Tardiphaga sp. vice304: one gene and its partners. The protein of the gene in region 3 interacts with the protein of the main gene of each other region in a pairwise test. Links are inferred from orthologs where the notes say so. Each region holds a gene or a part of one and is shown on either strand. Other genes may lie near its edges.

Region 1 (7,794 bases), 3.0 Mb from region 3 along the record:
GCTGAAAGCGGACCGTCGTGCCGACCGTGATCCAGTCGGCGTTTTCGCCGGTGATGTTGTGGCCGTAGATCACGTCGATGGAAAAGATCTCGTTCGGTCGGTAACGAATGCCGGTCTGCAATTTGGGCTGCACGACGCTGCGAATTTCGGATGGGCCGGCCTGCCCGTACATCTCGATCGTGTACTGGAACAGATCGGTCAGCTTCCAGTCGAAGCCGATGCCATAAGTCAGATAATGCCGATCGACGGTGCGGTCCCACAGCCAGCCGGCATTGAGATTGATCCGCATGACTTCCGACAGCCGGTAGGTCGCCGGGATTTCCGCGAACAGCGCCGTGGTCTGGCCGGTCTGGGCGTCAAAAGCGACGCTGCCCAGCGCCGAGACGCCGAATTTGCCAATTCCGGTCGGGATCAGGTTGATCTTGGCCTTGGGCGTGACGCTGGTGCCCCAGTCGCCGTCGGCACGAAACCGGTTGGTCAGTACGCTGAGTTCGACCGGGCGCACGATTTCCGCCACGCAGGACGGATTGGCGACGGCCGAAAAATCCGAATTCGTGGCGGTAGCGAGCCAGCTCTCGACCTTGCAGCTACCAACGTCGGAAATATCCGCGGCGTCCACGGCATAGGCGCCGTTGGCGGCGTGCGCGGCGCCGGCGCCGGCCAGCATCACGGCAAGGGTCGCAAGCGCCGGCAATCGTGATCTTGAGTACGCCATTCGCTAGCACTAGCTTAGTCCACAAAAGACGCCAGCTCTATTTGCACCCTAGCGTATGCAACGCACAGCGGGCTTTACGCCGCGGTTGCCGAATACTCACGCCAGCCCTTGGCGCGCAACTCGCAGGCTGGGCACTGGCCGCAGCCGTAACCCCAGTCGTGCAGGGCGCCCCGCTCGCCGAGATAGCAGGTGTGGGAATGCTCACGGATCAGGTCAACGAGGCCCTGCCCGCCAAGTTCATCGGCCAGCGCCCAGGTCGCCGCCTTGTCGCGCCACATCAGCGGCGTGTGCAGATGGAATTGCCGGTCCATGCCGAGGTTGAGCGCCTGCTGCAGCGCGCGGATGGTGTCGTCGCGGCAGTCGGGATAGCCGGAATAGTCGGTCTCGCACATGCCGCCGATGATGTGCGTGATGCCGCGGCGATAGGCCAGCGCCGCCGCAAAGGTCAGAAAGACGAGGTTACGGCCGGGCACGAAGGTGTTGGGCAGGCCGCCTGCCCCCATCTCGATCGCGACGTCGCGCGTCAGCGCGGTGTCGGAGATCACGCTCAGCGTCGGGATATCCAGCGTGTGGCTGTCGCCGAGCTTGGCCGCCCAATCGGGATCAAGCGCGCGCAGGCCGTCAAGCAGCTTTTCGCGGCTGTCGAGTTCGATCAGATGGCGCTGGCCATAGCTGAAACCCAGCATCTCGACGCGGGCAAAGCGCGCCAGCGCCCAGGCCAGGCAGGTGGCGGAATCCTGGCCGCCGGAGAACAGCACCAGGGCGGTTTGGTCGGGGAATGTGTCGGTCATGGCGAACTTGTAGCCCGGATGGAGCGAAGCGCAATCCGGTCCACGATGACTTTTACTTCTGCCTGCGGCATACCGGACGGGTCTTCCCCCAGCTTCGGTGCCTCATGACCCCTTCCCGCGATATTGCCGGCCTGATCGACATCATGGCGCGGCTGCGCACCCCCGTCACCGGTTGCCCGTGGGACCTCGAACAGAACTTTGCCAGCATTGCGCCGTACACCATCGAGGAAGCCTATGAGGTCGCCGACGCCATAGCGAGGCACGATCTTGGCGATCTCTGCGAAGGGCTCGGCGACCTGCTATTGCAGGTGGTGTTTCATGCCCGCATGGCCGAGGAGCAGAATGCGTTTGCGTTCGGTGACGTCGTCGAGGCGATCACGCGAAAAATGATCCGGCGGCATCCGCATGTGTTTGCCGACAAGGACGGCAAGCTCACGCCGGCGGAGGTGAAAGGCGCGTGGGCGCGGATCAAGGCCGAGGAGAAGGCGGAACGCGCGGCGCGGCAGCCAGCGGGCAAGGCTGCGCCCTCCTCCTTGCTCGCCTCGATCAAGGCCGGGCAGCCGTCGCTGACCCAGGCGATGGCGTTGCAGCGGAAAGCGTCCAGCGTCGGCTTCGACTGGAACGACCCGCGTGCGGTGCTGGCAAAGATCCGCGAAGAGGCCGACGAGATCGAGGCCGCGCTCGATCGTGGCGATGCGCAAGAAGTCGCGGCCGAGACCGGCGACCTGATGTTCGCGCTGGTCAATCTCGCGCGCCATGTCGGCGCCGATCCCGATCTCGCACTGCGCGGCACAAATGTGAAATTCGAGCGCCGCTTCGGCTATATCGAACAGGCGCTGGCGGCGCAGGGCCGCACGCTGCAGGATGCGTCGCTGCAAGAGATGGATGCGTTGTGGGACGAGGCGAAAAAGACCGAGGCTGTCGTCCCGGCCGGGTGAGCGAGACTAGATTGCAACTACACTTCAGCTAATTTTGTGTAGCGCGAGGCCAGTGGTCTCCCTCCCCCTTGCGGGGAGGGTCGGCCGAACGAGCGATGATGCGATAGCATCATCGAGAGTGGAGGCCGGGGTGGGGGTTGCCACGGGCGACGGCGCTTGTGGCACCCCCACCCGACCCGGCTTCTCTTCGTTGCGCCGGGCTACCCTCCCCGCAAGGGGGGAGGGAAAAGAAAGAGCCGCCACCGCTCGCACTGTTGCGAGCAAACTTTACTACGATCAAAAGCAAGCCGTGCTTACGCCGTCGCGTCATCCACCGGATGCAGCACGGCGCCGAACTTGTTCATGACGATGTCACGCTTGGTCTCGTCGACCCGCACAACCATGTCGAACTGGCCTTCGTGCAGCTCCTTCACCAGTACTTCGGCGTTGCGATGCAGCCAGCTTACGCCGGCGCCGTCGGAAGCATCGACCGACAGGTCGAGCGTGATGCGCGTCGCGGCCAGTCGGGTCTCGATCGCCGCCAGCAATTCATCAACGCCCTCGCCGGTTTCCGCCGAGACCAGGAAGCACGGCTTCTCCGGCGGACGGCGGGCGGCGATGTTGGCGATGTTCTCGCGCTGATCGGCATCGAAGCGGTCGATCTTGTTCCAGACTTCCAGGATACGTTCGCTGGCGTCGGTGTCGATGCCGAGTTGCCGCAGCACCTTGTCGACGTCGCTCTGCTGCGCGTCCGCATCCTCATGCGCGATGTCGCGGACATGCAGGATGATATCGGCTTCCAGCACCTCTTCCAGCGTGGCACGGAATGCGGCCACGAGTTGCGTCGGCAGGTTGGAGATGAAGCCGACCGTGTCCGACAGCATCGCCTTGCCGCCATGCGGCAGCGTCAACGCGCGCAGCGTCGGGTCCAGCGTCGCGAACAGCATATCCTCGGCGGTGACGTCGGCATGCGTCAGACGGTTGAATAGCGTCGACTTGCCGGCATTGGTGTAGCCGACCAGCGCCACCACCCGATATGGCACGCGTTGCCGCCCGGCACGGTGCAGCCGGCGCGTCGCCTGAACCTTCTTGATCTCGTTCTCGATGCGCGTGATGCGATCGCCGATCAGGCGACGATCGGCCTCGATCTGGGTCTCGCCGGGGCCGCCCATGAAGCCGAAGCCGCCGCGCTGGCGCTCCAGATGGGTCCAGGACCGCACCAGACGGCTGCGCTGGTAATTGAGATGGGCGAGTTCGACCTGCAGCGTGCCCTCCTTCGTCTTGGCGCGGCGGCCGAAGATTTCCAGAATGAGGCCGGTGCGGTCGAGCACCTTGGTGTTCCATTCCTTCTCGAGGTTGCGCTGCTGGATCGGCGACAGAGCGCAATCCATTACCACCAGCTCGATGTCGTGGCCGGTTATCAGGCCGAGAATTTCCTCGACCTTGCCCTTGCCGAGATAGGTCGCGGGGCGGATCTGGCCGAGCGGCGCCGCCACGGCTTCGGCGATGGTCAGGCCGATGGCACGGGCGAGGCCAGTGGCTTCCTCGAGCCGCGCTTCGGAATCGCGGACATGGCTGTCCGCCTGCGTATCGGCATTGCCGCGCCGTTCCCGCAGATAGGGACCGATGACAACCACCCGTCCCGTCGATTCACCCGGCGCCGGCCGTGGTCGGTCGGCAGCCCCATCGAAGCTTTTATGTTCCAATTAAATCAATCTCACGTTGGTGCATCTTCGCCGCCTTCGAACAACTGAATCGGTGCACCCGGCATGATGGTCGAAATCGCGTGCTTGTAGACAAGCTGCGAATGGCCATCGCGACGGAGCAGCAGACAGAAATTGTCGAACCATGTGACGATCCCCTGAAGCTTCACTCCGTTCACCAGAAAGATCGTCAAAGGCGTTTTTGTTTTGCGAACGTGATTGAGGAACGTGTCTTGTAGGTTTTGTGCGCGGTCGGCCGCCATTGTTTTTATCCCGCAGTCTGATTGCATCTTTTATTTTTAAACCAGGCCCGCCCTCTACGGGGCATCTCCTCGCTGCCGTGCTTTCCCCTGAGATCCCCCTCCGGGCACACGACGAAATGATTAGATGGCAGGCGCGCTTTTTAGGCAAGTCAGAACAGTTGGCGCCGGCCCAAAACCCGGTCAATTCTCAGGAAATGGCCGCAAACTTATGGAATTCCTCACGCAACCGCTTGGCAATACCGCCCGGCTTGCCGTCGCCGATGGCGTGGCCGTCGATGTTGACGACGGGCATGACGATCTGGGAAGCCGAGGACACGAAAGCCTCGGTTGCGTGATACGCCTCGTCCGGCGTGAAATTGCGCTCTTCCAGCGTTAGTTGCATCGCTGCCAGCACGTCGATCAGCACCGCGCGGGTGATGCCGGCGAGAATGCCGGAGGTAGCCGTGCGGGTCACGACCTTGCCGTCTTTGGTCACGATCCAAGCATTGCACGAGGCGCCCTCGGTGACGAATCCGTTGCCGTCGACGTACCAGGCCTCATAGGCGCCCTTGTCGCGCGCTTCCTGGCGCGCCAGCACGTTGGGCAACAGGCCCACGGTCTTGATATCGACCCGCGGCCAGCGATTCTCGGCGGTGGTGATGACCTTCACGCCGCGCTCGGCCTGGGCCTGGTTCCTGGCGAAATTCAGCGACTTGGCGGTGACGACCAAGCTGGGCTTCACTTCGGGCGCCGGAAAGCCGTGGTCGCGATGCGCGACGCCGCGCGATATCTGCAGATAGACGATGCCGTAGCGGATGCGGTTGCGGCGGACCACCTCCTGCATCACGACCTTGAGCGAGGCCAGCGGCATCGCTTCGGCGATCCGCAATTCGCGCAATGAGCGCTGCATCCGCGCCATGTGTCGAGGGAAATCGACCATCTTGCCGCCGACGATCTCGCAGACCTCGTAGATGCCGTCGGCGAACTGGTAGCCGCGGTCCTCGACGTTGACGGCGGCGTCGCGCAGAGGGGTGTAATGACCGTTCACATAGGCAATGCGCGACATGGGACTTCCCGTTGATGGCTGGTGCGATGGTGGGATGCGATGGTGGGAGTGGTGTTTAACCGACGCCGAGGGCCTTGAGCTTGCGGTGCAGCGCCGAGCGCTCCATGCCGACGAATTCGGCAGTGCGTGAGATGTTACCCGAGAACCTCGAGATCTGCGCGATCAGATAATCGCGCTCGAACACTTCGCGGGCTTCGCGCAGCGGCAGGCCCATGATGTGCTCGCCATTATTGCTGGTCGGCATCGACGGCACCATCGAGCCGACATCCTGCGGCAGCATGTCGGCGGTGATGATCACCTCCGGGCCGCCGCCGGCGAGAATCATGACACGCTCGACGTTATTGCGGAGCTGGCGGACATTGCCGGGCCAGACGTGCGATTGCAGCACGGCCATCGCGTCCTGACCGATCTGGCGCTTGGGTAGACCCGTGGCGACCGAGATCTGCTCCATGAAATATTCGATCAGATCCGGAATATCCTCGCGGTGCTCGGACAAAGGCGGCACCCGGATCGGGACCACGGACAGCCGATGATAGAGGTCCTCGCGGAAACGACCCTCCGCGATCTCTTCCTCGAGATTACGCGCGGTCGAGGAAATGATGCGGACGTCGACATGCACCTTGGTGGTGCCCCCTGCCCGCGTGAAGGTCTGATCGACAAGGACGCGAAGAATCTTGTTCTGGGTCTCGCGCGGCAGATCGCCGATTTCGTCGAGGAACAGCGTGCCGCCATGGGCCTCTTCGAGCGCGCCGGCCTTGCGCGCCTGTTCGCCGTTCGACTGCTCGATGCCAAACAGTTCGAGCTCCATCCGCTCCGGCGTGATCGCCGCCGCATTGATGACGACGAACGGGCCTTCGGAACGCTGGGAGGCGTTGTGCAGCGTGCGCGCGGCCAGTTCCTTGCCGGCGCCGGAGGGGCCGACGATCAGGATGCGGCTGTTGGCCTTGGCGGCGCGATCGATGGTCTGGCGCAACTGGTTCATCGCGGCGGAACGGCCGGTCAGCGAGCTCGCCACCGGCGCCAGTTGCTTCAGCTCCTTGACCTCACGCTTCAGCCTGGAGGTTTCCAGCGCGCGGTTGGCGACCAGGATCAGCCGGTCGGCCTTGAACGGTTTTTCGATGAAGTCATAGGCGCCGCGCTTGATCGCCGCGACCGCGGTCTCGATGTTGCCGTGGCCGGAGATCATCACGACCGGCAATTCGGAGTGGTCGCGCTTGATCTGCTCAAGCAGTTGCAGCCCGTCGAGCTTGCTGCCCTGCAGCCAGATGTCGAGGAATACCATATTGGGCCGGCGATTGGAGATTTCGCCGAGCGCCGAATCGCTGTCGCGCGCCGTGCGCGTGGAGAATCCCTCGTCGTCGAGAATGCCCGCGACAAGGTCGCGGATGTCGGCTTCGTCATCGACGATCAGAATGTCATTGGCCATGATTCAAGCTCTGTCTGTCAGCTGCCGGAGACGGTTTCGGGTGTTGGTTTGTTCGCTGGCGGCGCTTCAGGTTCGGTGGCTTCGGCGTCCGGCTTTTGCCCCGAAATCGCAAACCGCAATCGCATCCAGGCGCCGCGGGCGCCCGGACGAATGTTCGAGGCGTCGTTGAGTTCGATTCGGCCGCCGTGATCTTCCAGCACCCGACCCACGATTGCCAGCCCGAGGCCGGTGCCCTTCTCGCGGGTCGTGACATAGGGCTCCAGCAGCCGCGAGCGGCTGACGGTCGGCAGGCCGATGCCATTGTCGATCACGTCAATCACGATGTCTTCGTTCTCCCTGAAAGCGATGACCTCAATGCGACCCTTTCCGAGCGTTTCCGCGGGCACCACCTCGATCGCCTCGGTGGCGTTCTTGATGATGTTGGTCAGCGCCTGCGAGATCAGCCGGCGGTCGAATCGCGCCCGCATCGGCTCGTCCCGGATTTCGGTCTCAATCTCGACGTCGGGATGGCCGACGCGCATCAGGAACACGACCTGGCGCACGGTGTCGGCGACGTCCTCGCCCTCGATCACCGGCTTCGGCATCCGCGCAAACTTCGAGAATTCATCGACCATGCGCCGGATGTCGTCGACCTGGCGGATGATGGTGTCGGTGCATTGCTCGAAGATCGCCTTGTCGGCGATAATCACCTTGCCGAATTTGCGCTTGATGCGCTCGGCCGAGAGCTGGATCGGCGTCAGCGGGTTCTTGATCTCGTGCGCGATGCGGCGGGCGACGTCGGCCCAGGCCGAGGTGCGCTGCGCGGACACCAGTTCGGTGATGTCGTCCAGCGTGATGATGTAGCTGTCGCGCGACTGGCTGGTCTGTTCGGCGCTGATCCGCACCGACAACACGCGTTCCTGGCTGTCGCGGGTAATCGTGATCTGGCCCTGCA
Region 2 (7,648 bases), 3.4 Mb from region 3 along the record:
GCCTGACCGACAAGCGCGGCCCGGACAGCTGCATCGACGCCGTCGGCGCCGAGGCGGCTGGTCATGGCGCCATCGATGCGGTGATGGACAAGATCAAGGCGGCCACCTTCCTGGCCACCGACCGCGTCCATGTGCTGCGCCAGGCGATCATGGCGTGCCGCAAGGGCGGTACCGTCTCGGTTCCGGGCGTCTATGTCGGCATGGGCGACAATATCCCGATCGGCGCGGGCATGAACAAGGGCCTGACCATCAAGACCGGCCAGACCCATGTGCAGGCCTATACCAAGCCGCTGCTCGAGCGGATCATCAAGGGCGATATCGACCCGAGCTTCGTCGTCACGGACCAGGCCAGCCTCGAGGACGCGCCGGAGATGTACCGCAAGTTCCGGGACAAGGAAGACGGCGTGATCAAGGTGGTGATGCGCCCCGGCCTGTAACCGGGATCAGCCGTGCAGGGCGACGCGATTCGGGAGGGCAGCGGTATCCGCTGCCCTCTTGGTGTTCAGGCCCGTGTCACGCCGACGGCATGGTATGGGTCGGGAACGGCTCATTGGGCCCATCTCGCGGCACGCGGGGGCAGGGACAGTCGCCATATCTGCCCTTGTCTTGACCTTTTGCGGTTGTCGCCTTACAAAGCCGCACTCGCTGTCGGCCCGTTCTACGGACTTCCGACGCGGCTTTGATTTCCCCAGACATACGGGCCCGCTTGGTGCCCCATCCTGAAGATAGGGTGCGGGCGCAAGAGGGCTGTCTGGATTCCCGAAACCTAACAGTCGTCTCACGACGGATGCGGACAGTAAACGATGGCGTTCAGCCCGTTCAAATTCCTGCAGGAAGTGCGCACGGAGACCAACAAGGTCACCTGGCCGTCGCGGCGCGAAACCATGATCACGACCATCATGGTGTTCGTGATGGTGGCGCTGTCGTCGATCTTCTTTTTCGCAGCGGACCTGATCATCCGCTATCTCGTGACGTTTTTGCTCGGCATTCACTAACTCGGAACTGAATTATGAGCATGCGCTGGTATATCGTTCACGCCTACTCCAACTTCGAAAAGAAGGTCATGGAGTCGATCAAGGAGCAGGCCAAGCAACGCGGCCTGGAAGACCTGTTCGAGCAGATCCTGGTGCCGACCGAGAAGGTCACGGAAGTGCGCCGCGGCCGCAAGATGGACACCGAGCGCAAGTTCTTCCCCGGTTACGTGTTGGTGAAGATGCAGCTCACCGACGAAGCCTTCCACCTGATCAAGAACACCCCGAAGGTCACGGGCTTCCTCGGCGCGGAAAACAAGCCGATGCCGATTTCGGAGCCCGAGGCGATGCGCATCCTGCACCAGGTGCAGGAAGGCGTGGAGCGCCCGAAGGCGTCGGTGTCGTTCGAGATCGGCGAGAACGTCCGCGTGGCCGATGGCCCGTTCGCGTCGTTCTCCGGTGTGGTCGAGGAAATCGACGAGGCGCGTTCGCGCGTCAAGGTGGCGGTGTCGATCTTCGGTCGCGCCACGCCGGTCGAACTGGAATTCGGTCAGGTCGAGAAGGTCTGATCGGACGAAGCGCGAGGTTCGCCTCGCGTAGCTAAAGTGCGAAGCACGTCTTCGCATGAGACCTGTGGGAGGAAGAGGGCGGTCGCCAGCCGCTCGTCGACCCAACCACGGGACCTGCAACCGCCGGCCTTCGCCGGCACAACAGGAGTGACACATGGCAAAGAAAGTGACCGGATACCTGAAGCTTCAGGTGCCGGCCGGCGCGGCGAATCCTTCGCCCCCGATCGGTCCCGCGCTCGGTCAGCGCGGCCTCAACATCATGGAATTCTGCAAGGCGTTCAACGCGCAGACGCAGAAGGACGAAAAGGGCACCCCGATTCCGGTGGTGATCACGATCTTCGCCGATCGTTCGTTCACCTTCGCCCTGAAGACCCCTCCGATGTCCTTCTTCATCAAGAAGGCCGCCGATTTGAAGTCCGGCTCCAAGCTGCCGGGCCGCGACAAGGCGGGCTCGGTGACCAAAGCGCAGGTGCGCGAGATCGCCGAAACCAAGATGAAGGATCTCAATTGCGACAGCATCGAGTCAGCCATGAGCATGGTTGAGGGCTCTGCCCGTTCGATGGGTGTCGAGGTGGTGGGGTAACGATCATGGCAATTGGAAAACGTTTGAAGGCCGCCCGCGAGGGCATCGATCGTGAGAAGCTCTACACGATCTCCGAAGCGATCAAGATGATCAAGGAACGCGCGAAGTCGAAGTTCGACGAGACCATCGAAGTGTCGATGAATCTCGGCGTCGATCCGCGTCACGCCGATCAGATGGTTCGTGGCGTCGTCTCGCTGCCGAATGGCACCGGCCGCACCCTGCGCGTCGGCGTGTTCGCCCGTGGGCCGAAGGCTGACGAAGCCCGTGCCGCTGGCGCCGACGTCGTCGGTGCCGAGGACCTGGTGGAGAAGGTGCAGAATGGCGAAATCAACTTCGACCGCTGTATTGCTACCCCTGACATGATGCCGCTGGTCGGTCGCCTTGGTAAGGTGCTCGGTCCGCGCGGCATGATGCCGAACCCGAAGATCGGCACCGTGACGATGGACGTCACCGGCGCGGTCAAGGGTGCCAAGGGCGGCTCGGTCGAGTTCCGCGTCGAGAAGGCCGGCATCGTGCAGGCCGGCATCGGCAAGGCCTCGTTCTCGGAAGAGAAGCTGGTCGAAAACATCAAGGCGCTGGCCGATGCCGTCGCCAAGGCGAAGCCCGCGGGCTCGAAGGGCACTTACGTGCAGCGCGTCGCGGTGTCCTCGACCATGGGTCCGGGCATCAAGGTCGAGCCGAGCACCGTGCTCGTCTAAGCCTTAAGCCAGGCTGACTATCAAAGGGGCGGGACCGGGCAACCGGTTCCGCCCCTTTCGTTTGACCGGGGAGGTGCGGACCGCGAAATTATCGTTGCATTAACCATGCGGTCGCAAGCTTGCGCCACGCGCCGCCTTGCCCGGCGCATCCGGCAGGGCAATGGCGCCGTGTCATGGCTGACATTCTGACCTTCGTAAGGAATACTCCGCGATCGGCGCGCGCCCGACGGGCAGCTAAAGATGCCGGCGAAATCGTTGTCTTCCCCGGCGCCAGTGTCGGGATGCTCCAGGCGCTGTGGGATCGTCCGGAGGACGAACTCGTCGCCACCGCCCTCGACGGTCGCACCGACAATTGATGACAATTGATTCTGTGATTTTTGGCGGGCGCGTCTCGCCGCGAGCCCAGCACCGGCGTCACCCGGCCATGATCGCGGGGCGGGGTGCTTTCCTGCCGGATCTCTCCTAGACATATCGAACGTACAGGCGGCCTTGCGGTGTTCGGCACTGCAGGGCCCTGAGGGGCGGAATCGCACAGCCGGTTCCGCCCTCTTGTTTGATATTCAAGGGAATGCTCGATGGCCGACAAGGTTCTGATCTATTCGCGGTTCCCCAAGACCTTGATGAAGCGGATCGGCGATCGCTTCGACCTGATCGATGCCGCCGGCAAGAAGCCGGCCGAGATGTTTTCGGCGGACGAACGGAAGGACGTCCGCGCGTTGATCACCGCCGGCGGCCAGTCGCTGAGGGGCGACGTGATGGATTCGCTGCCCGCGCTCGGCGCGATCATCTGCTACGGCACCGGCTATGACGGCGTCGACTTCAAGGCGGCCGGCGAACGCGGCATCGTGGTCGGCAACAGCCCCGGCGCCAATGCCGCCTCGGTCGCCGACCTCGCGCTGACCCTGATGCTGGCGGCGACGCGGCGCATTCTGCCGGCCGACGACTATCTGCGCGAGGGCGGCTGGTCGTCGGCGAAGCCATCGCCGCTGATGGCGCCGCTGCCCGGCAATCCCGGGCGGAAAGTCGGCGTCTACGGCATGGGCGAGATCGGCCGCAAGATCGCCTCGCGCGTCGCGGCGTTCGAAACCGAGGTCGCCTATTTCAGCCGCAGCCAGCACGACGTTCCGTACCGGTACATGGCCTCGCTCGAGGCGCTGGTGGAATGGTGCGACGTGCTGATGGTGGCGGTGCGCGCAGGGCCGGACACCCAGCACATCATTGATGCCGACATGCTGAAAAAGCTCGGCCCGAACGGCTATGTGGTGAACATCTCGCGCGGCTCGGTGATCGACCAGGCGGCGCTGGTCGCGGCGCTGACCGACAAGACGATCGCGGGTGCCGGCCTTGACGTGTTCGAGAAGGAGCCGCACGCGCCGGACGCGCTGACCGCGCTGCCCAACGTGGTGCTGACGCCGCATATCGGCGGCCACACGCTGGATTCGCATGTCAGCATGCAGGACTGCGTGATCGCCAACCTCACCGCTTATTATGCAGGCAAGCCGCTGCCACACCCGGTCGTGGTGTGATCTTGGCGCGACGCGCCCAGATGGTCCGCGCCGCAAGATCCGCACGCGATACTTTCGTGAACGATCGGTACACAACTATGTGAGTGTCTGAATTCGCAATCCCGTTGTAGAGGTCCTTGGCAATCTAGAACCTATCGAATGTAGGCGTACATTCGATCGACCAAGGACATCAGCGATGGCTGCGTTCGCGCTCAAGATAAATGGTCAGACCCGTCAGGTCGACGTCGACCCCAATACACCTCTGCTCTGGGCGATCCGCGACGGCGCGGGTCTGATGGGCACCAAATATGGCTGCGGCGTCGCGCAATGCGGCGCTTGCACGGTCTATGTCGACGGCCAGCCGATGCGATCCTGCTCGCTGCCGGTCTGGGCGGTAGGCAGCAGCGAGGTCACCACCATCGAGGGCCTCGATAGCAAGGAGGCCAAGGCGGTGCAGGCGGCCTGGGCGGCGCTCGACGTGCCACAATGCGGCTACTGCCAGTCCGGCCAGGTGATGAGCGCCGCAGCCTTGCTCAACCTCAACCCGAAGCCATCCGACGATGACATCGACCTGGCGATGAACGGCAACATCTGCCGCTGCGCCACCTATGTCCGTATCCGCGCTGCGATCCACAGCGCTGCCAAGACGCTGGAGGGTTGAGCCATGACCGTGCATGACAAGGCTATCACCACGCTGTCGCGTCGCTCGCTGCTGAAGGCCGGCGCTGGCCTCGCCATCGGCGCCTATATCGCGCGCGGCGGCCGTGCCTTTGCACAGGCTCCGGCCGCGCCGGCCTATAACATCGCGCCGAACACCTTTGTGATCATCAGGCCGGACAACACCGTGACGGTGCTGTGCAAGGGCCTGGAGTTCGGGCAGGGGCCGTTCACCGGCATGGCGACGCTGGTCGCCGAGGAACTCGACGCCGACTGGTCGCAGATGCGCGCCGACCACGCGCCGTCCAATCCGGCCTTGTACAAGAATCTCGCTTTCGGCCTGCAGGGCACGGGCGGCTCCACCGCGATTGCCAATTCCTACATCCAGATGCGCCAGGTCGGCGCCGCCGCGCGCCAGATGCTGGTCGCTGCCGCCGCCGATGCGTGGCAGGTGCCGGCCGATCAAATCACCGTCGAGAACGGCGTGATCAAACATGCGTCGGGCAAGCAGGGCCGGTTCGGCGAGTTCGCCGACAAGGCGATGGCGATGCCGGTGCCGGCGGATCCGAAATTGAAGGACCCGGCGCAGTTCAAGCTGATCGGCAAGGAGGGCGCGGTGAAGCGCCTCGACAGCGCCGACAAGGCCAACGGCCGTGCGTTCTTCACGCTCGACATCAACGAGCCCGACATGCTGACGGTTCTTGTCGCGCGCTCGCCGAAGTTCGGCGGCACGGTCAAGTCGTTCGACGCCACGGCCGCCAAGGCGATCGCCGGCGTGGTCGACGTCAAACAGGTGCCGACCGGCGTCGCGGTCTACGCACGCGGCTTCTGGCCCGCCAAGACCGGCCGCGACGCGCTGAACATTGTGTGGGACGACAGCAAGGCCGAGACGCGCGGCTCCGCGCAATTGCTCAGCGAGTTTCGCGCGCTGTCGAAGACGCCGGGCAAGCTGGTCCGGGCGGAAGGCCAGTTCGAGCAGTCGATGGCCAAGGGCGGCCGTGTCGTCGAAGTGGAGTATGTGTTCCCGTATCTTGCGCATGCGGCGATGGAGCCGCTCAACGCCTACCTGAAATGGGATGGCGACAGCGCCTATGCGCGCTACGGCTGTCAGTTCCCGACCCCCGATCACCAGGCGATCTCGAAAGTGCTCGGCCTGCCGATGGAGAAGGTGAAGATCGAAGTGCTGATGGCCGGTGGCAGCTTTGGCCGCCGCGCCCAGCAGACGACGCACCAGGCCATCGAGCTGGCCGAAGTCGCCAAGGCGATCGGGCCGGGCCGCGGCGTCAAGCTGGTCTGGACCCGCGAGGACGACATGCGCGGCGGCTATTACCGGCCTTACAGCATCCACCGCATGCGCGGCGCGGTGCGCGACGGCAAGATCGAGGCCTGGAGCGACACCATCGTCTCGCAATCGATCATGAAGGGCTCGTTCTTCGAAGCGGTCATGTTCAAGGATGGCCTCGACCCAACCTCCTATGAGGGCTCGCACGACATTCCCTACGACGTCGACAACTTCCAGTGCGACATGCACCAGGTCGACGTCGGCGTGCCCGTGCTGTGGTGGCGCTCGGTGGGCCACACCCATACCGGCTATGCGGTCGAGGCGTTCGTCGATGAACTGCTTGAAGCCGCCGGCAAGGATCCCGTCGAGGGCCGTCTCGAACTGCTCAGCAAGAAGCCGCGCCATGCCGGCGTGCTGAAGGCGGTTGCCGAACTCGCCGACTGGAAGAACTACAAGGTGCCGGACGGCCGCGCCCGCGGCGTCGCGGTGGTCGAGAGCTTTAACACCTTCGTCGCGCAGGTCGTCGAATTGTCGATCGGCGAGGACGGCCCGAAGGTCCACAAGGTGTGGTGCGCGGTGGATTGCGGCGTTGCCGTCAACCCCGACATCATCCGCGCGCAGATGGAAGGCGGCATCGGCTTCGGCCTCGGCCATATCCTCTATGCCGAGCAGACGCTCGACGCCGGGCGTCCGGTCAACGGCAATTTCGACACCTATCGCTCGCTGCGCATCAACGAGATGCCGGCGATCGAAGTGGTTATCGTGAAATCCACCGAGAAGCCGAGCGGCGTCGGCGAACCCGGCGTTCCGCCGCTGGGACCGGCGGTCGCCAACGCGATGGCCAAACTTGGAGTAGGGCGTCCGCGCCAATTGCCGATCGTACCGGGAGCTTCCGCATGAGCCTGTTCAGGAACTCGATGCTGGCACTCGTCGCCGGCACCCTCGCAGCCGGCCTGCTGGCTTTCGTCGCCCCGGGTTTTCAGGCCGACGCGGCCACCGGGTCCGCGGCCAATGCCGCTTCGCTGCAGCCGGTCTCGGCCTTCGCCGGCATCAAGAACAAGAACGAGCGTTCGCTCGCGCTGTTTCAGGAAGTGGGCCGGGTGATCCAGTCGCCGCGCTGCATGAACTGCCATCCGGCGACGGAGCGTCCGACCCAGACCGACAAGATGCGCCCGCACATCCCGCTGGTTGTCCGCGGTGAGGGCGGGGTAGGCGCCGCCAGCGGCTTGGCCTGCGCAACCTGCCACCACGAGGCCAATTTCGATGCCGCCAACGTGCCGGGTAATCCGAAATGGGCGCTGGCGCCGATCGAGATGGCCTGGCAGGGCAAGACGCTCGGCCAGATCTGCGTCCAGATCAAGGACAAGGAGCGCAATGGCGGCA
Region 3 (7,687 bases):
CTTTATCCGTCATCGCTGCAACGCGGATATCTCTCCGAATGTTCCAGCGACGACCATGCACCCGTAGCCGTTACCAATTGATTAAAAGTTGAAACATGTACGAATGGGCCAAGGCGCTGCACGTGATCGCCGTCATCGCCTGGATGGCCGGAATGCTGTATCTGCCGCGGCTGTTCGTCTACCACGTCGATGCGCCCCCGGGATCGCAGCAATCCGAAACGTTCAAGATCATGGAACGCCGGCTGCTGAAAGCAATCATCAATCCGGCGATGGTCGTGACCTGGATCGTCGGGCTATATCTGGCCTGGGCCGGGCAGTGGTTCTCGGCACCCTGGTTTCACGGCAAGTTGGCCATGGTGCTGGCGATGAGTGCCGTGCACGGCATTCTGACCGCGCGGGTGCGCGAATTCGCCGAGGACCGGAATACGCGCTCAACGAAATACTACCGCATTATCAATGAGGTACCAACGGTCCTGATGATTGGCATCGTGATTCTCGTGATCGTCAAACCGTTCTGAGCACAGGCCTCTCCACGTCGTCCCTGCGAACGCAGGGACCCATATCCACCGTCCTTTCGGTTGAGACGCAGGAGGCCATGGTGTTTCTACTTGGCGGCGGAGGTTATGGGTCCCTGCGTTCGCAGGGACGACCCGGAGTTAGACGCGCGGTCTCACGGCATCCGAAGCCCCTGCTTGCGACGCTTGCGTGAACCTCGCGAATTTTATATGTTGATGTTTCCCACCCCACGCAGGCGATGTGGTTTCGTCCCGGTTGTGTAACCTGACCGGCCGCCACATCAGGCTTGAAGCTTCTTCGGCACCTTCCTTGCTCAAGGCTTCTTCCTGAAGACCTGCGGACTTTCCTGATTTCGGCGTCCGCACTCTTCCGGCCACCTCGCACCCCACTCCTCCCCGACTTCCACAGGACCTCTCCCAATGCGGGAAATGAAACTCCAGGACCTCAAGGCCAAGACGCCAGCCGAGCTCGTCTCGTTTGCGGAAGAGCTTGGGGTCGAGAACGCCAGCACCATGCGCAAGCAGGAGCTGATGTTCGCCAGTCTCAAGCAGCTGGCGATCAAGGAAACCGACATCATCGGCGAGGGCGTCGTCGAAGTGCTGTCCGACGGCTTCGGCTTCCTGCGTTCGCCGGATGCCAACTATCTGCCGGGCCCGGATGATATCTACGTCTCGCCGTCGCAGATCCGCCGCTTCGGCCTGCGCACCGGCGATACCATCGAAGGCCATATCCGCAGCCCGAAAGAGGGCGAACGCTATTTCGCTCTGCTCAAGGTCAACACCCTCAATTTCGAGGATCCGGAAAAGTCCAAGCACAAGGTCAATTTTGACAATCTGACCCCGCTGTTTCCGGACCAGCGCTTCCGCCTCGAGCTGGAAGATTCCACCCGCCGCGACCTGTCGGCCCGCGTCATCGACATCGTGGCGCCGATCGGCAAGGGCCAGCGCGCGCTGATCGTGGCGCCGCCGCGCACCGGTAAGACCGTGTTGATGCAGAACATCGCGCACTCGATCACCGCCAATCATCCGGAATGCTATCTCATCGTGCTCTTGATCGACGAGCGGCCGGAAGAAGTCACCGACATGCAGCGTTCGGTGAAGGGCGAGGTCGTATCCTCGACCTTCGACGAACCTGCCGTTCGTCACGTCCAGGTCGCCGAGATGGTGATCGAAAAAGCCAAGCGTCTCGTCGAGCATGGCCGCGACGTCGTGATCCTGCTGGATTCCATCACCCGTCTGGGCCGCGCCTACAACACCGTGGTGCCGTCGTCCGGCAAGGTGCTGACTGGCGGCGTCGACGCCAATGCGCTGCAGCGCCCGAAGCGTTTCTTCGGTGCCGCGCGTAACATCGAGGAGGGCGGTTCGCTGACCATCATCGCCACCGCGCTGGTCGATACCGGCTCGCGCATGGACGAAGTGATCTTCGAAGAGTTCAAGGGCACCGGCAATTCCGAGTTGATCCTCGACCGCAAGGTGTCCGACAAGCGCACCTTCCCGGCGATCGACATCTCGCGCTCCGGCACCCGCAAGGAAGAGCTCATCACCGATCCACAGCTTCTCAAGAAGATGTATGTGCTGCGCCGCATCCTCAACCCGATGGGCACGATGGACGCGATCGACTTCCTCTTGGACAAGCTGCGCAACACCAAGAACAACTCGGAATTCTTCGAGTCGATGAATACCTGATCCGGCCAGGCGGATTGGTTGAAGGGCGTCCTGCGAAAGCAGGGCGCCTTTTTCTTTCAGCCAACACTGTCGTTCCGGGGCGCGGACGCCGCCAGGCGGATGCGAACCCGGAACCCCGGCATGGTTGGTACGCGGAACATTACGGGATTCCGGGTTCGCTCGGGCTGCGCCCTCGCGCCCCGGAATGACAGTTTGCGGTTGCGCTCTCGCTGCCAGGACGACAAATAAGCCATGCATCCCCGCGACCAGACCATTTTCGCCCTGTCCTCCGGTCGGCCCCCGACCGCCATCGCCATCGTCCGAGTATCCGGAGCCGAAACCGGCCGTGTGCTGGCCGGGCTTTCGAGGAAAATCGCCGTACCGCGCCTGGCGACACGCACTTTGCTCACCGACCCCTCCGGCGGCGAACCCATTGATGACGCCGTTGTTTTATGGTTTCCCGGGCCCGCCAGCGCAACCGGCGAGGACGTCGCTGAATTCCACATCCACGGCGGCCGGGCGGTATTGGCGGCGCTGTTCGCAGCGCTTTCCAGATTCGATCATGTCCGCCCGGCCGAGCCCGGCGAATTCACCCGTCGCGCGTTCGAAAACGGCAAGCTCGACCTCACCGAAGCCGAGGGCCTCGACGACCTCATCCATGCCGACACCGACCGGCAGCGGCGGCAGGCGCTGCGCCAGCTCAAGGGCCTGCTCGGTGATCGCGCCCGCGACTGGCGCCGCGAGATCATCGAGGCGTCGGCGCTGATCGAGGCCGGGATCGATTTTTCCGACGAAGGCGACGTGCCGACCGAGCTGATCGAGCCGGCGCTTGCGCGCATCCGTGTGCTGTTGCTGGACATCGAGAATGCTCTCGCCGTCGCAGGCCGCAGCGAGCGGCTGCGCGACGGGCTCGTCGTCGCCATCACCGGCCCGCCGAACGTCGGCAAATCCACGTTGCTCAACCAGCTTGCCCGCCGCGAGGTGGCGATCGTCTCGCCGCATGCCGGCACCACGCGCGATGTGCTCGAAGTACATCTCGACCTCGACGGCTACCCGGTGACGGTGATCGACACCGCCGGACTGCGCGAGGCCGTCGATCCCGTCGAGCAGGAGGGTGTTCGCCGTGCCCGCGCCCGCGCCGCCGAAGCCGATCTGCGGCTGTGGCTGGTCGATGCCCAGGCTGGACCGGCCGGCGAGGACGACCTGAAGCAATGGATGTCCGAAGGGCAGGCCGGTTTCTGGGTCATCCGGAACAAGGTCGATGATGTCGTGGATACAAGCGCTGTGCGATCGGAGACCGGCTGGCCGTGCCATTCGATCTCTGCGGCCAACGGTCGGGGCATTCCCGAGCTGATTACGGCCCTGGCGCAGTTCGCCGCGGCCCATTTTGCCGACGAATCCTCGCTGATCAGCCGCGCCCGGCACCGCGAATTGTTGCGCGAGACCGCCGATGCGCTCGTACGAGCGGTCGATCTGCCGGAGCAATCCGAGCTGATAGCGGAAGATTTGCGTGTTGCAGCACACCGGCTCGGGCAGCTTTTAGGGCGCGTCGATGTCGAGGACGTTCTTGACGTAATCTTTAGAGATTTCTGTATTGGGAAGTAGGGCGGAACACTGACGTTTCACGTGAAACAATAGCCTCGCAGCCGTCATTGCGAGGAGCGAAGCGACGCGGCAATCCAGAGGGCCGCAAGCTCTGCAAGAATTGGATTGCTTCGTCGCAAGGGCTCGCAACGACGGCGTACCGGCCGATGTTTCACGTGAAACACTAAGTAGTATCGCGGGCGACGTGTTTCACGTGAAACACCTCTAAACTTCCCGCTTCCCGGCCTTCCGATCCCGCGCTAGAAGTCCCGCCATGCAAAACGCTTGGGATGTCATTGTCATCGGAGGAGGCCACGCCGGCTGCGAAGCCGCTTCTGCCTCCGCACGTTTCGGTGCTAAAACCGCGCTGGTGACGCATCGCTTTGCCACCATCGGCGCGATGTCCTGCAATCCTGCGATCGGCGGTCTGGGCAAGGGTCACCTCGTCCGCGAGATCGATGCCCTCGACGGGTTGATGGGGCAGGTGGCGGACGCATCCGGCATCCAGTTCCGGATGCTAAACCGCAAGAAGGGTCCGGCCGTACGCGGCCCGCGGACCCAGGCCGACCGCAAGCTCTACGCCGCTGCGATGCAGGTCGCGATCCTCGCCACGCCCAATTTGACGGTGATTGAGGGCGAGGCCGACGATCTGCTCACTTCGAATGGCCGAGTGACCGGTATCCGTCTGGCCGATGGCCGCGAATTCTCGCCCGGCGCGGTGGTCATCACCACCGGCACCTTTCTCTGCGGGCTGATTCACCTTGGCGAGAAGAGCTGGCCGGCCGGAAGGGTCGATGAAGCGCCGGCGCTCGGCCTGTCCAAGGCTTTCGAGCGTATCGGCTTCACCCTAGGTCGCCTGAAGACCGGCACCCCGCCGCGGCTCGACGGCACCACGATCGACTGGGGCGCCGTCGAGATGCAGCCCGGCGATAACCCGCCGGAGCCGTTCTCGGTGATGACCGATCGCATCACCGTGCGGCAGATCGAATGCGGCATTACCCGCACGATGCCGGCGACGCACGACGTGATCCGCGCCAACGTGCACCGCTCCCCGATGTATTCCGGCCAGATCAAGAGCTCCGGCCCGCGCTATTGCCCCTCGATCGAGGACAAGATCGTCCGCTTCGGCGACCGCGACGGCCACCAGATCTTCCTTGAGCCGGAAGGCCTGGACGACTCGACGGTCTATCCCAATGGGATTTCGACCTCGCTGCCGGAAGAGGTGCAGCTCGCCATCCTCGCCACCATCCCCGGGCTGGAGCGAACCCGGATGGTTCGGCCGGGCTATGCGATCGAATATGATCACGTCGACCCCCGAGAACTCGATCCGACCCTACAGGCCAAGCGGATACCGGGCCTGTTCCTGGCCGGCCAGATCAACGGCACGACCGGCTATGAAGAGGCCGCCGCGCAGGGCCTCGTCGCAGGCCTTAACGCGGCGCGGGTCGCCAGCGGCGCGGAACCCGTCGTGTTCGACCGCGCCGACGGCTATCTCGGTGTGATGATCGACGATCTCGTGACGCGGGGGATCACCGAGCCGTACCGGATGTTCACCTCGCGCGCCGAGTATAGGTTGACGCTCCGTGCCGACAATGCCGACCAGCGCCTGACCGACATGGGCATCGCGCTCGGCTGTGTCGGCTCGGCCCGCATGACCCGCCACATCGTCAAAATGGCGGCGCTGGCGTCCGGCAAGGCTATGGCGCAAGGCTTGACGATCACGCCGAACGAGGCCGGCAAGCATGGTTTGGCGCTGAACCATGATGGCCAGCGCCGCACGGCGTTCGAGCTGCTGTCCTATCCGGATATTGACTGGAGCAGGATCCGCGCGATCTGGCCGGAGCTATCGGCGATCGATCCCGCGATCGCGGTGCATCTGGAAATCGATGCCAAATACGATGTCTATCTCAAGCGCCAGACCGCCGACGTCGAATCCTTCCGCCGCGACGAGGGGCTGCTGCTGACCGATATCGACTATGCGCTCGTGCCCGGCCTGTCCAATGAAGCCCGCGCCAGGCTTGAGAAGGCGCGCCCGCGCACGGTGGGGCAGGCGGGTCGGCTCGACGGCATGACTCCGGCCGCGCTGGCGATTTTGGCGGCTTATTTGCGCCGCGAACAACGCAAGCGGCCTTTGGCTTTGGGCGTCTGACAAGCGGACGTTTTGTGTAAAACATCCGGCCTCTCCTCGTCTTTGCGAGGAGACCTTGCGACGAAGCAATCCAGCTCTTTGGTGGATGAAGCCTCTGGATTGCCGCGTCGCGTCGCTCCTCGCAATGACGGCGGTAAAGACAGAGCGTCGCACGCTCAGTTGCGTCAGAAAGTGCGCAAAGTCGTGGATAGATTCTCTGCGTAAGCGTAAGACTGCGCTTCCCTCATCAGCAGACTCACATGGCCCAACGCTCGCAAAAACCCGCTCCGGCGCCCCGGCTCGATGCCGACAAGGCTGCTGCGCTGAAACTCACGCCTGTTTCACGTGAAACAGAGGCCCGGCTGGATCGCTATGTCGATTTGTTCGTGCAGTGGCAGTCCAAGACCAATCTGATCTCGCCCTCCACCTTGCCCAACCTCTGGACGCGGCATATCTCTGATTCGCTGCAACTGTTGAGCCTCGCGCCATCCGCGAAGATCTGGCTCGATTTTGGCAGTGGCGGCGGGTTTCCCGGAGTGGTTTTGGCTTGCGCGATGGGCGATGTCGAAGGCGGGCATGTTCACCTCGTCGAGCGCAACGCCAAAAAGGCGGCGTTCCTGCGCGAAGCGCTACGGGTGACGCAAGCCCCCGGCACCATTCATTTAGCCGACATTGGGGATAACGTGGACAGTTTTCCGCAAGGCGTCGATTGCATCACTGCCCGCGCGGTCGCTCCGCTACACCAACTCATCGGTTATGCGGAACCCTTGATGAACAAGGGCACCAAGGCCCTGTTCCTCAAGGGTCAAGATGTAGATGCCGAATTGACCGAAGCTACTAGATATTGGAATATTATGCCGCGCCTTCATGCCAGCCTTACCGGCGGACAAGGCTGGATTGTCGAACTCGACTCCGTCGAACGGAAGCACCCGTCCGCTCCAGCATCCGCTGGTTCAACCCATGGCACCGCCCAATGACCGTTATTGATGAACATTATCAAGAAATTAACGCATCAGCCGGGCATCCGCGCATTCTCGCGCTGGCGAACCAGAAGGGCGGTGTCGGCAAGACAACGACGGCGATCAATCTCGGCACGGCGCTGGCCGCGATCGGCGAACGTGTCCTGATCGTCGATCTCGATCCGCAGGGCAACGCCTCGACCGGGCTCGGTATCGATCGCCGCGACCGCAGTTGCTCGACCTATGACGTGCTGATCGGCGAAGTCGCGTTGCGCGAGGCGGTGGTCCCGACGGCGGTGCCGCGGCTGCATATCGCGCCCTCGACAATGGATCTGTCCGGCCTCGAACTCGAACTGGGCTCGACCCGCGATCGCGCCTACCGGCTGCGCGATGCGATCGCCGCACTCAACCGCGATGCGGCGGCCGGAGAGGACTACACCTATGTTCTGATCGACTGCCCGCCGTCGCTCAACCTGCTGACCGTCAATGCGATGGCTGCGTCGCATGCGATCCTGGTGCCGCTGCAATGCGAGTTCTTCGCGCTCGAAGGCCTGTCGCAATTGCTGCAGACGGTGGAGCAGGTGCGCTCGGCGCTGAACCCGACCCTGACCATCCACGGCATCGTGCTGACGATGTTCGACTCGCGCAACAATTTGTCGAACCAGGTAGTCGCGGATGTCCGCCAGTTCATGGGCAAGAAGGTCTACGATACCATGATCCCGCGCAACGTGCGGATCTCGGAAGCGCCAAGCCACGGCAAGCCGGTGCTGGTCTACGATCTGAAGTGTCTGGGCAGTGAAGCCTATCTCAAGCTCGCGACCGAAGTGATCCAGCGC

The links.
Region 1: the proteins of rho (region 3) and hfq interact in binary tests that used the Escherichia coli proteins (3 or more experiments, as listed by UniProt). The link is inferred for Tardiphaga sp. vice304 from one-to-one orthologs.
Region 2: the proteins of rho (region 3) and nusG interact in binary tests that used the Escherichia coli proteins (3 or more experiments, as listed by UniProt). The link is inferred for Tardiphaga sp. vice304 from one-to-one orthologs.

The regions. Positions count from the first base shown.
Region 1 is NZ_CP041402.1:3,408,674-3,416,467, forward strand. The notes cover bases 2,766-5,685. They hold hfq (RNA chaperone Hfq), read right to left. Parts: upstream 4,390-5,685; coding sequence 4,141-4,389; downstream 2,766-4,140. Other genes in these bases: hflX (GTPase HflX), read right to left, coding at 2,766-4,129; FNL56_RS16160 (D-amino-acid transaminase), read right to left, coding at 4,577-5,434; ntrX (nitrogen assimilation response regulator NtrX), read right to left, coding at 5,490-5,685. In the rest of the region: FNL56_RS16135 (hypothetical protein), read right to left, coding at 1-667; 7-cyano-7-deazaguanine synthase QueC, read right to left, coding at 790-1,506; mazG (nucleoside triphosphate pyrophosphohydrolase), read left to right, coding at 1,611-2,444; more of hflX, read right to left, coding at 2,738-2,765; more of ntrX, read right to left, coding at 5,686-6,860; FNL56_RS16170 (sensor histidine kinase NtrY-like), read right to left, coding at 6,878-7,794. UniProt on the Escherichia coli protein: RNA chaperone that binds small regulatory RNA (sRNAs) and mRNAs to facilitate mRNA translational regulation in response to envelope stress, environmental stress and changes in metabolite concentrations.
Region 2 is NZ_CP041402.1:3,851,647-3,859,294, reverse strand. The notes cover bases 1-2,774. They hold nusG (transcription termination/antitermination protein NusG), read left to right. Parts: upstream 1-1,009; coding sequence 1,010-1,540; downstream 1,541-2,774. Other genes in these bases: rplA (50S ribosomal protein L1), read left to right, coding at 2,129-2,774; rplK (50S ribosomal protein L11), read left to right, coding at 1,695-2,123; secE (preprotein translocase subunit SecE), read left to right, coding at 804-995; FNL56_RS18350 (zinc-dependent alcohol dehydrogenase), read left to right, coding at 1-437. Outside these bases: more of rplA, read left to right, coding at 2,775-2,821; FNL56_RS18325 (hypothetical protein), read left to right, coding at 2,995-3,177; FNL56_RS18320 (2-hydroxyacid dehydrogenase), read left to right, coding at 3,397-4,347; FNL56_RS18315 ((2Fe-2S)-binding protein), read left to right, coding at 4,523-4,987; FNL56_RS18310 (xanthine dehydrogenase family protein molybdopterin-binding subunit), read left to right, coding at 4,991-7,165. UniProt on the Escherichia coli protein: Part of the processive rRNA transcription and antitermination complex (rrnTAC). The complex forms an RNA-chaperone ring around the RNA exit tunnel of RNA polymerase (RNAP).
Region 3 is NZ_CP041402.1:410,630-418,316, reverse strand. What follows is about bases 256-3,068. They hold rho (transcription termination factor Rho), read left to right. Parts: upstream 256-935; coding sequence 936-2,201; downstream 2,202-3,068. Other genes in these bases: mnmE (tRNA uridine-5-carboxymethylaminomethyl(34) synthesis GTPase MnmE), read left to right, coding at 2,433-3,068; hemJ (protoporphyrinogen oxidase HemJ), read left to right, coding at 256-518. Also shown: more of hemJ, read left to right, coding at 96-255; more of mnmE, read left to right, coding at 3,069-3,785; tRNA uridine-5-carboxymethylaminomethyl(34) synthesis enzyme MnmG, read left to right, coding at 4,039-5,913; 16S rRNA (guanine(527)-N(7))-methyltransferase RsmG, read left to right, coding at 6,153-6,869; FNL56_RS01860 (ParA family protein), read left to right, coding at 6,866-7,687. UniProt on the Escherichia coli protein: Facilitates transcription termination by a mechanism that involves Rho binding to the nascent RNA, activation of Rho's RNA-dependent ATPase activity, and release of the mRNA from the DNA template.